DNA from 3 places in the Actinomadura sp. NPDC023710 genome. Region 1 is predicted to be linked to each of the others. Evidence: riboswitches for the same ligand, from Rfam matches in the RefSeq annotation. Region 1 holds a riboswitch; each other region holds the start of a gene.
The links. A riboswitch is a leader RNA that binds a small molecule or an ion and turns the genes downstream of it on or off. The one in region 1 is predicted to bind cobalamin.
Positions count from the first base shown of each region.

Region 2: it holds a riboswitch for cobalamin, as region 1 does, so the genes downstream of both, AB0H37_RS20655 (ribonucleoside-diphosphate reductase subunit alpha) here and cobN (cobaltochelatase subunit CobN) in region 1, are expected to answer to the same signal.
Region 3: it holds a riboswitch for cobalamin, as region 1 does, so the genes downstream of both, metE (5-methyltetrahydropteroyltriglutamate--homocysteine S-methyltransferase) here and cobN (cobaltochelatase subunit CobN) in region 1, are expected to answer to the same signal.

Region 1 is NZ_JBFAGB010000042.1:57,620-60,955, forward strand. It holds gene cobN (cobaltochelatase subunit CobN) at 1-1,581, opposite strand, end outside; cobalamin riboswitch at 1,635-1,758, opposite strand; gene AB0H37_RS36200 (precorrin-3B synthase) at 1,830-2,924, shown strand; gene AB0H37_RS36205 (precorrin-8X methylmutase) at 2,921-3,336, shown strand, end outside.
Region 2 is NZ_JBFAGB010000016.1:187,459-190,794, reverse strand. It holds gene AB0H37_RS20665 (YcnI family protein) at 1-556, opposite strand, end outside; gene AB0H37_RS20660 (MFS transporter) at 633-1,262, opposite strand; cobalamin riboswitch at 1,422-1,565, shown strand; gene AB0H37_RS20655 (ribonucleoside-diphosphate reductase subunit alpha) at 1,723-3,336, shown strand, end outside.
Region 3 is NZ_JBFAGB010000006.1:11,526-14,861, reverse strand. It holds gene AB0H37_RS08745 (CoA ester lyase) at 1-327, shown strand, start outside; gene AB0H37_RS08740 (hypothetical protein) at 819-1,013, shown strand; gene AB0H37_RS08735 (DUF4873 domain-containing protein) at 1,144-1,395, opposite strand; cobalamin riboswitch at 1,539-1,761, shown strand; gene metE (5-methyltetrahydropteroyltriglutamate--homocysteine S-methyltransferase) at 1,881-3,336, shown strand, end outside.

The DNA.
Region 1 (3,336 bases):
CGCCGCCTTGCCGGGCAGCCACTCAAGGTTGCCGTGCTTGCCGACGTGGACGATCGCGTGCGCGCCGAACTCGTCCGACAGCCACCGGTACGCCGCCAGGTAGTGGTGGCTCGGCGGCAGGTCGGGGTCGTGGTAGATCGCGATGGGGTTCTGCCCGAAGCCGCGCGGCGGCTGCACCATGACGACGAGGTTGCCCGCGCGGAGCGCGGCGAGGACGATGTCGCCGTCCTGGACGAACAACTCCCCCGGCGGCGGGCCCCAGTGCCGCTCCATCCCCTCGCGCAGATCGGCGGGCAGGGTTCGGTACCAGCGCTCGTAGGACGCGGCGGAGATACGGACGGGGTTGCCGGCGAGCTGCTCCTCGGTGAGCCAGTCCTCGTCCTGGCCGCCCGCCGCGATGAGGGCGTGGACGAGGGCGTCGCCGTCCTGCTCGTCGACGCCGGGAAAGCCCTCCCCCAGGTCGTACCCGGCGTCCCGGAGCCGGGCCAGCAGCCGGACGGTGCTCGCCGGGGTGTCGAGGCCGACGGCGTTCCCGACGCGGGCGTGCTTGGTCGGGTAGGCCGACAGCATCACGACGAGGCGGCGCCCGGCGGCCGGGGTGTGGCGGAGCCGGCCGTGCCGGACGGCGATCCCGGCGACCCGCGCGGCCCGTTCGGGGTCGGCGGCGTAGACGGTGAGCCCGTCCCGGCCGACCTCCTTGAACGAGAACGGGACGGTGATGATCCGCCCGTCGAACTCGGGGATCGCGACCTGCGACGCCGCGTCCAGCGGGGACAGCCCTTCGTCGCCGCCCTCCCAGTCGGACCGGCTCGTGGTGAGGCAGAGGCCCTGCAGGATCGGGACATCCAGCGCGGCGAGGGCGCCCACGTCCCACGCCTCGTCGTCGCCGCCCGCCCCGGCCGTCGCGGGCCGTGACCCGCCCGCCGCGAGCACGGTCACCACCAGCGCGTCCGCCTGGCGCAGGGTGTCCAGCAGCTCGGGCTCGGCGGTGCGCAGCGACGAGCAGAACACCGGCATGGCGCGCCCGCCCGCGTCCTCCACGGCCGCGCAGAGCGCCTCGACGAACGCGGTGTTGCCCGCCACGTGGTGGGCGCGGTAGTAGAGCACGCCGACCACGGGCCCGTCGCCGTCGCGGGCGGCCCGGTCGAGCCGTCCCCAGGTCGGCGTCGGGGCCGGCGGCGCGAAGCCGCGCCCGGTCAGCAGCACGGTGTCGGACAGGAACGCGTGCAGCTCGGCGAGGTTGGCGGGTCCGCCGTGCGCGAGGTAGGCGTGCGCCTCGGCGCACACCCCGCCGCTGACCGTGGACAGCTCCATCAGCTCGGCGTCGGGGGCCTGCTCGCCGCCGAGGACGACGACCGGCCGGGGGCCCGCGAGCAGCGCGTCGAGACCGTCCTCCCAGGCGCGCCGCCCGCCGAGCAGCCGCACCACGACGAGGTCGGCGCCCTCGGTCAGCTCGGGCAGGTCGGCGGCGGTGAGCCGCGCCGGGTTGCCGAGCCGGTAGGCGGCGCCGGAAGCGCGGGCGCTCAGCAGGTCGGTGTCGGACGTCGACAGCAACAGGACCGTGCGGCTGTGCTCGGGCACGGCGCATCCTCCCCCTGGGGTCCTCGCCCCGGTCGCGGGTGTCGCGACGGCAGGAGTCTCCTGGCTCCCGGATCGATGCTCGCCCCGGCCTTCCCGTCCCTGCGGACAGTGGCCTACAGCGGGGTTCGCTCCCCGGTCACAGTGGCGGGACCGCGCCGGATTCGCACCGGCTTCCTCCCATTGCCATCGTCTGAGCAGAAGAGTACGGCAGCGCGGTCGCCCTGCAAACTGTGGTTAACATCCTCCCCGTGCCGAATGTCAGAGCCCGTGCCGACGCGTGCCCCGGGGCACTGCGCACCCACGACGCCGCCGACGGGCCGCTGGCGCGCGTCCGCGTCCCTGGCGGCGCGGTGTCCGCCGCGCAGCTCGCGGTGCTCGGCGCCGCCGCCCGCACGCTGGGACGGGACGTGATCGAACTCACGTCCCGCGGCAACCTCCAGGTGCGCGGCGTCCGCGACACCGCGGCCCTCGCGGCCCGGCTGGAGGCCGCCGGGCTGCTGCCGTCGGCGACCCACGAGCGGGTGCGCAACATCGTCGCGTCCCCGCTCGGCGGGCGCGGTCCGCGCGGCGTCATCGCCACGGATCCGCTGGTCAGGGCGCTGGACGAGGGGCTCTGCGCGCGTCCGGGTCTGGCCCGGCTGCCGGGGCGGTTCCTGTTCGCGCTCGACGACGGCACCGGCGACATGGCCGCGCTGGACGCCGACGCGGCCCACACCGCCCGCGGCCTGCGGCTGGCCGGGACGTCCCTCGGACCCGTCCCGGGCGATCCCGTCGCGGCGCTGCTCGCGGCGGCGGAGGCGTTCCTGGAGATCCGGGGCGACGCCTGGAGGCTCGCGGAGGTGCCGGACGGCGCGCGGCTCGTCGCGGAGCGGCTGGGCGCGGCCGTGCGGGAGACGCCGCCGCGCCCCGACCCCGCTCCGCCGCACGCCGGGATCGTCGCGCAGCGGGACGGGCTCGCCGCGCTGGAGGTCGTGCCCCCGCTCGGCCGGCTGTCCGGCGCGCAGGCCGAGGCGCTCGCCGGAGTCGCGCGCGGGGTGCGGGTGACGCCGTGGCGCAGCGTGGTGCTGGTGGACCTGGACCGGGACGGGGCGCGCCGTGCGGCCGCGGCGCTTGCGGCGGCGGGCTTCGCGACCGATCCCGCGTCGCCGTGGGTGGGCGTGACGGCCTGCACCGGCAGCCCCGGGTGCGCCAAGTCGCGCGGCGACGTGCAGGACGAGGCGCGGCGCTTCGTGGACGGCCTGGCCCGCGCGCCGGAGACCCCCGTCCACTGGACGGGATGCGAGCGGCGCTGCGGGATGCCCCGCGGCCCGGTCGTGCTGAGGACGGCGGAGGGACGGCAGTGACCGATTACGTCCGGGACGGCGCCGAGATCTACCGGCGGTCGTTCGCGACGATCCGCGCGGAGGCCGACCTGTCGGGACTGCCGGACGACGTGGCGCGGGTCGCGGTCCGCATGATCCATGCCTGCGGCATGACCGACCTCGTCGAGGATCTCGCCTGGTCGCCGGGGGTGGTGGCGCGGGCGCGGGCGGCGCTGCTGGCCGGCGCGCCGGTGCTGTGCGACGCGCGGATGGTCGCGTCCGGCGTGACCCGCGCGCGGCTGCCCGCCGGCAACGAGGTCGTGTGCGCCCTGGGCGACCCGGGCGTGCCCGAGCTGGCCGAGCGGCTCGGCACCACGCGCAGCGCGGCGGCGCTGGAGCTGTGGCGCGACCGGCTCGGCGGCGCGGTCGTCGCGATCGGGAACGCGCCGACCGC
Region 2 (3,336 bases), on a different contig from region 1:
CGGTCGTCGCCGTCGAGCCCTGGGGGAGGAGCTTCAGCACCGGCGAGGGGTGCTCCGGCTCGTCGGCCCCTTCGGCCGGGGGCTCCTCCCACTTGACGACCTCGCCGCCGGAGTACGTCTGGTCGGCCGTGAACACGAGCTGGTCGGTGTCGGTGGGCAGCGGCCCCATCGAGACGTCGAACTCCTCGAACCGGCCCGGCTCGATCTTGCCGCCGCTCCAGGTGATCTTCGTGACGGCCTCGGTCAGCTCGCCGCCCTCGGTCTTCACCGGCTTCGGCAGCCTCGACTTGTCCACCTTCACCGTCCAGCCGGGCAGCGGCCGGACCGACACCGACGACAGCGGGTGGTCGGTCGGCAGGTTCACCACGAGCTTGGTGGTGGAGGCGTCGTCGCGCTCGTTCGGCACGCGGAACGAGACCTTGGAGTACGAGCCCTGCTCGGCGGTCCTGGGGTTGACCGTGACGTGCGCGGACGCCGCCGCGGCCAGGCCGATCACGGACAGGGAGGCGAGGGACGCGACGGCGCCGGCGCGCCGGGCATGCGGAAGGAAGCGCATTGCGGAACTCCGTTCGAGACGTACGGGAATGGCCGGGCGCCGAGAACCGGCGTCCGGTGACGTACGGCGCTCCGGCTCAGGAGTGAGCGAGCGCCCTCGAACGCCGCGGCGGACCCCGCCGGACGACCTGGTGCCGCAGGGCGCGTCCGGTGGCCGTGACGGCGGCCGCCGCGGGCACCGTCCGGAGGGGGCGGGCCGGAGGCTCGGCCGGTTCCACGGCGAGCAGGGCCAGTAGCAGCCGGATCGGACGGTCCGCGAGGGCGGCGATCCGCCGGGCGAGCGACCACGCGGCCCGCTCGCCGCGCCGCAGCCACCACGCGGCCACCAGCGCGGCCGTGCAGTGCGCGAGCGTCATCACCAGGCCGTTGCCGCCGTGGGCGGCGGGGACCGCGACGGGTTCCACGGCGCCCGTCATGGCGGCGTGCGCCTCGGGCGCGTGGTGGGACGCGGCCGCCGCGGTGAACAGCGTGTGCAGGGCGAACTGCCCGCCGAGGAGCCCGCCCAGGATCGTCGCGAGCGAGCGCTCATGGCCCGCCAGCATCAGCGTCACGCCGAGGACGGCGCCGAAGCCCGTGAGCGCCGCCCAGGCCGGCACCGCCGCGCCGCCCGCCAGGACGTGCCCGAGGGTCGCCAGCGTCGCGCACACGGTGGCGAACACCACCGCGCGGGCGGGCCGGAACAGCGGCTGCGGCGCATGGGGGCTCATGACGGCCCCCATCGTCCCATCCGCGGCGCGCTCTGCCCAGCCGCCCCCGAACATCCGCCGACACGCCCAACATCTTGGGGTTGTGCGTTGATCGTCGACTAGATGTAGGGTTCAGTCCCGTGCTGGTCCGCCCCCGCCGCTCGCGGCGGGGGCGGCGTGAGAGGGAACCCGGTGGGAATCCGGGACTGCCCCGCAGCGGTGAGCGGGAACGACCGCCGTCATCGAGCACTGGGCCCGGCGGCCCGGGAAGCGACGGCCAGTAGGACGCCTCGGGAGAGGCGGTGCCCGCGAGTCCGAAGACCTGCCCGCACGCGAGACCGGGAGACCGGCCTCATCGGGGTTCCGGGTCCGTCCCGGATCGACACGTCCAGGCCTCGCGGGTGGGCCGGGGACGGAGCGCGGCCGACCGCCGCGCGCCGTTCGCATGCCTCCGCGAGGCGGCATGCGAGGGGAGATGCACGTGACACAGGTTCTGGCCGCGCCGCCGGCGGAGATCGCCATCGAGGTCGAGGCGGCCTGCGAGGGGGTACCGGGCGCCGAGGCCGGACGGGTGCTGGCCGCGGTCCGGTCCGCGGACGGGCTGGACGCGACGGCCCTGCGGGACCTCGCGATCGGGGAGGCCGCCGCGCTCATCCCCGCCGATCCCGGGTACTCCAAGGCCGCGGCGCGGCTGCTCGGCGGCCGGATCCGGGACGAGGCCGCGGCCGCCGGCGTCCGGACGTTCGCCGGGTCCGTCGCCGCCGCGCACCGGGAGGGCCTCCTGGCGGACGACCTGGCCGCCTTCGTCGCCGCCAACGCGGTGGCCCTCGACGCGCTCATCGACGACGGGGCCGACGACCGCTTCGAGTACTTCGGGCTCCGGACGGTCTACGACCGGTACCTGCTCAGGCATCCGCGGTCGCGGCTCGTCCTGGAACGGCCGCAGCACTTCTTCCTCCGGGTGGCCTGCGGCCTCGTCTTCCCCGGCGAATTCCCCGACGATGTCGGGCCGGAAGGTGCGGAGGGCCGACCCCCCACGGGCGACACCGCGACCGTGGACGAGGCCGCCGAGCTGTACGCGCTGCTCAGCACCCTGTCGTACCTGCCCAGCTCGCCCACGCTCTTCAACTCCGGGGCCCGCCGCCCGCAGCTCTCGTCGTGCTTCCTGCTCGACTCGCCGCGCGACGAGCTGGAGTCCATCTACGACCGGTACGGCCAGGTCGCGCGGCTCAGCAAGTACGCGGGCGGCATCGGCATCTCCTGGTCGCGGGTGCGGTCGCGGGGCTCGCTGATCCGGGGCACGAACGGGCACTCCAACGGGATCGTCCCGTGGCTGCGCACGCTCGACTCGTCCGTCGCCGCCGTCAACCAGGGCGGCCGCCGCAAGGGCGCGGCGTGCGTGTACCTGGAGCCGTGGCACGCCGACGTCGAGGAGTTCCTGGAGCTGCGCGACAACACCGGCGAGGACGCGCGCCGCGCCCACAACCTCAACCTGGCCAACTGGATCCCGGACGAGTTCATGCGCCGCGTCGAGGCCGACGCGGCGTGGTCGCTGTTCGACCCCAAGGAGGTCCCCGAGCTGGTCGACCTGTGGGGCGACGAGTTCGACGCGGCCTACCGGGCGGCGGAGCGGGAGGGACGGTTCGTCCGCCAGGTCCCGGCCCGCAAGCTGTACGGACGCATGATGCGGACGCTCGCCGAGACGGGCAACGGCTGGATGACGTTCAAGGACGCCGCCAACCGCGCCTGCAACCAGACCGCCGAGCCGGGCAAGGTCGTCCACCTGTCCAACCTCTGCACGGAGATCCTGGAGGTGACGGGCGACGGCGAGGCGGCCGTCTGCAATCTCGGATCGGTGAACCTGGCCGCGCACGTGGGGCCGTCCGGCGTCGACTGGGAGCGGCTCCGGTCGACGGTCCGCACCGCGGTCCGGTTCCTGGACCGCACCATCGACCGGGGCTTCTACCCCACGCCCGAGGCGGAGACGGCCAACCGCAAGTGGCGCCCGGTCGGGCTGGGCGTGATGGGCCTCGCGGACGTGTTCTTCACGCTGCGCCTGCCGTTCGACTCCGACGAGGCGCGCGAGCTGTCGACC
Region 3 (3,336 bases), on a different contig from region 1:
TCCCAGGTGACGGCGGCGTCGGCCGCCGCCGGCCTGCCCCCGCCGCTCGGCCCGGTCTCCACCCAGTTCCGCGACCTTGAGACGTTCCGCACGACCACACTGCGCCTCAAGCGGCTCGGATTCCGCGGCCGCGCCTGCGTCCACCCGGCACAGCTCCCGGTCGTCACGGAGGTCTTCACCCCGACACCGGCCGAGCTGGACCGGGCCCGCTCTCTGCTGGCCCGCTACGAAGCGGCTCTGGCCTCGGGCTCCGCCGTCTTCGTCGGCGACGACGGCCGCCTCGTCGACCAGGCCGTCATCCGCGCCGCCCGCGCCCTGCTCGCCTGACCACCGAGCACTTCTCGGGCGCGCGGGTTGACGCCCTCGCCGCCATGCGTTCCTGTTCGGTCGACGCCTCCGCTGGACGAAGGCGGTGCTTATCTCGACCAATGTGATGCAGTCTGTGTCCCGGCCGTGAGTTCGTAGGCATTGGCCGCCACGGACTGCCGAGATGTCCTCAGTAGTCCAAGAAAAATTTGGAACGATCCTGAGCGCTCTGACCCGGGTAAACATTGTCGAGACGCCGGGATCTGCACCCACGATCCCATGTCTCCCGGATCGGCAGGGCGGAGGTCTCCGCAGCTCAGCCCCGTGATTCGGACTCGGATGCCGACGGCTGTGCGCCCGAGATCGTTTCGGCCATCAATGGTCGTGGCCGCCTTGCCTTCTCTGATCCTCCGTGGACGGTCAGGAGGTAGGGGCGTCTCACTATGAGCGTTCTGCGGGGTGCCTCATCAGAGCCACACCTCGACAAAAACCAGATGAAAGGAGTCGGGCTTTTGCGCGGCTACCTGAACACCTTCCTCCAGTTCACCGCCGCCGCTCTCGTCGTGCTCGTGCTGGGCAAGATCGGGTTCGGTGAGGTCTGGGAGGCTGCCATGGGCATCTTCCCGTCCTGGGGGAGTTTCTTCGCCTTCGCTCTGGTCATGGCGGGCCTCTCCGGCCTCCTCTTTGCCTGGTCGAAGAACAGCTGATCGCACCGCAGGAGTGACTCCTGCATGCGCAGCAACACGGAATGGGGTCCGCGCACTGAGGTGCGCGGGCCCCGTTCTCTTGTCCCAAGCAGCTCACAAGCGAGCCCCGCCGGTCGATGGGACGCCTGTGTCAGGCGAAGGGCGGCGGACCACTTCCGACCAGCGTGATGACGTCGGACCAGACTGCCGAGCCGCCGAGCGTGACCTGTGCTTCGCGGCCGTCTGGAAGTCTCAGCGTCTGGTCGTGAGCGCCGCTGGCGTCGAAGTCGCCGATGGTCGCGGTTCCGGACCACTCCCGCTGCTTGGCGCGCAGATCGACGTAGACCTCGATCTCGGCTCCGTTGCTGCCGATCAGGGTGGCGGGCCCCCGGTAGCGGCTCACGCGTGGATCTTCTCGTCAAGGCCGACGTGGTTCGTCTTCATGAAGACGCACCATAGCGTTCAGGTGGGACGTTCCCGCCCGCACTGCTTCTCAGGGCTCAACGTGGTCCGAGCGGGTTTGTGTATGCCGTCATCCCGGCCGTTAGACTTCAACGTGCGGAAGGTTCGCCCGTGCCTGCGTGGTAGGGGCGTCGTAAGAGGGAACCCGGTGGGAATCCGGGACTGCCCCGCAGCGGTGAGCGGGAACGACCGCCGTCATCGAGCACTGGGCCGCCGGGCCTGGGAAGCGACGGCCAGTAGGACGCACCTACTCAGGTAGGAGCGGTGCCCGCGAGTCCGAAGACCTGCCTTCGCCCGTGCGCCGTCTGGCGTGCGGTGGTCTGCGGCCTCGCGGGAGGGCCGGCGGGCGGCACAGGCGGTTTTCGGCGCCGTGCCGTGCACGTCCCTCCCCGGCTGGCCGCCTTTGGCTCAGCGAGGGAAGCTGCCATGAAAACCACGATCCTCGGTTACCCCCGGATCGGGACGCGCCGCGAGCTCAAGTTCGCCACCGAAGACTTCTGGGCGGGACGCATCGACGCGGCCGCGCTGGAGAAGGCCGGCGCGGACCTGCGCGGCGCCGTCTGGACAGGGCTGCGCGACGCCGGTCTGGACGCAATGCCGTCGAACACCTTCTCCTTCTACGACCAGGTGCTGGACACCAGCGTCCTGGTGGACGCCGTGCCCGAGCGCTATCGGGGCCTGGACGGGCTCGACCGGTACTTCGCCATGGCGCGCGGTGTCCAAGACATCCCGGCGATGGAGATGACCAAGTGGTTCGATACCAACTACCACTACATCGTGCCGGAGCTGGGGCCGGACATGCGGTTCCGACTGCCCGGAGGGGTCACGTCGAAGCCGGTCGCGGAGTACCTGGAGGCCAGAGCCCTCGGTATCGAGACGCGGCCCGTGCTCGTCGGACCGCTGACCTACCTGCTGCTGGCCAAACCCGCGGCGGACGCCCCCGCCGGCTTCCGCCCGCTGGACCTGCTCGACGGGCTGGTGGAGGTGTACGCCGAGTTGCTGGAGCGGCTGGCGGGGGCGGGCACCGAATGGGTGCAGCTGGACGAGCCCGCCCTGGTGGCCGATCGGACCGACGGGGAGGTGGCCGCACTGGCCCGCGCGTACGCGCGCCTCGGTGAGCTCTCCAGCCGGCCGCGCCTGCTGGTGGCGACCTACTTCGGCACGATCGGAGCCGAAGCGCTGCGCGCCCTTGCGTCCTCCCGTGTGGAGGCCGTCGGGCTGGACTTCGTCGCCGGTCCCGGCAATCTGGACGTGCTCGCTTCCGTGGGCGGGCTGCTGCGCAAGACCGTCGTGGCGGGCGTGGTCGACGGCCGCAACATCTGGCGCGCTGACCGGCAGCGGGCCGAGGCCGCCTGCGCCACGCTGCTCGGTCTGGCCGACCAGGTGGTCGTGAGCACCTCCTGCTCACTGCTGCATGTCCCGATCGACCTGGACGCCGAGGACGCGCTCGATCCGGCGGTGCGGGGGCGGTTGGCGTTCGCCCGGCAGAAGGTCGGCGAGGTCGTCGCGCTCGGCGAGGCGCTGGGCGAGGACGCGGCCGGTCCCGCCGCGCAGGTTCCGGCGTCCACCGCCGGGATCGACCACGAGGTCCGGGCTCGCCTGGACACGCTCGGCGGTTCCTCCCGCGGGGACCGCGAAACCCGGTTCGCCGCGCAGCGCGCCTCGCTCGGGCTGCCCGACCTTGCCACCACCACGATCGGCTCCTTCCCCCAGACTCCGGAGGTGCGCAGGGTCCGCGCGGACCGCCGGGCCGGACGCATCTCCGAGGACGACTACAGCCAGGCGATGCAGCAGGAGATCGCCCGCGTCGTCGCGCTGCAAGAGGAACTCGGTCTGGACGTGCTCGTGCACGGCGAGCCCGAACGCAACGACATGGTCCAGT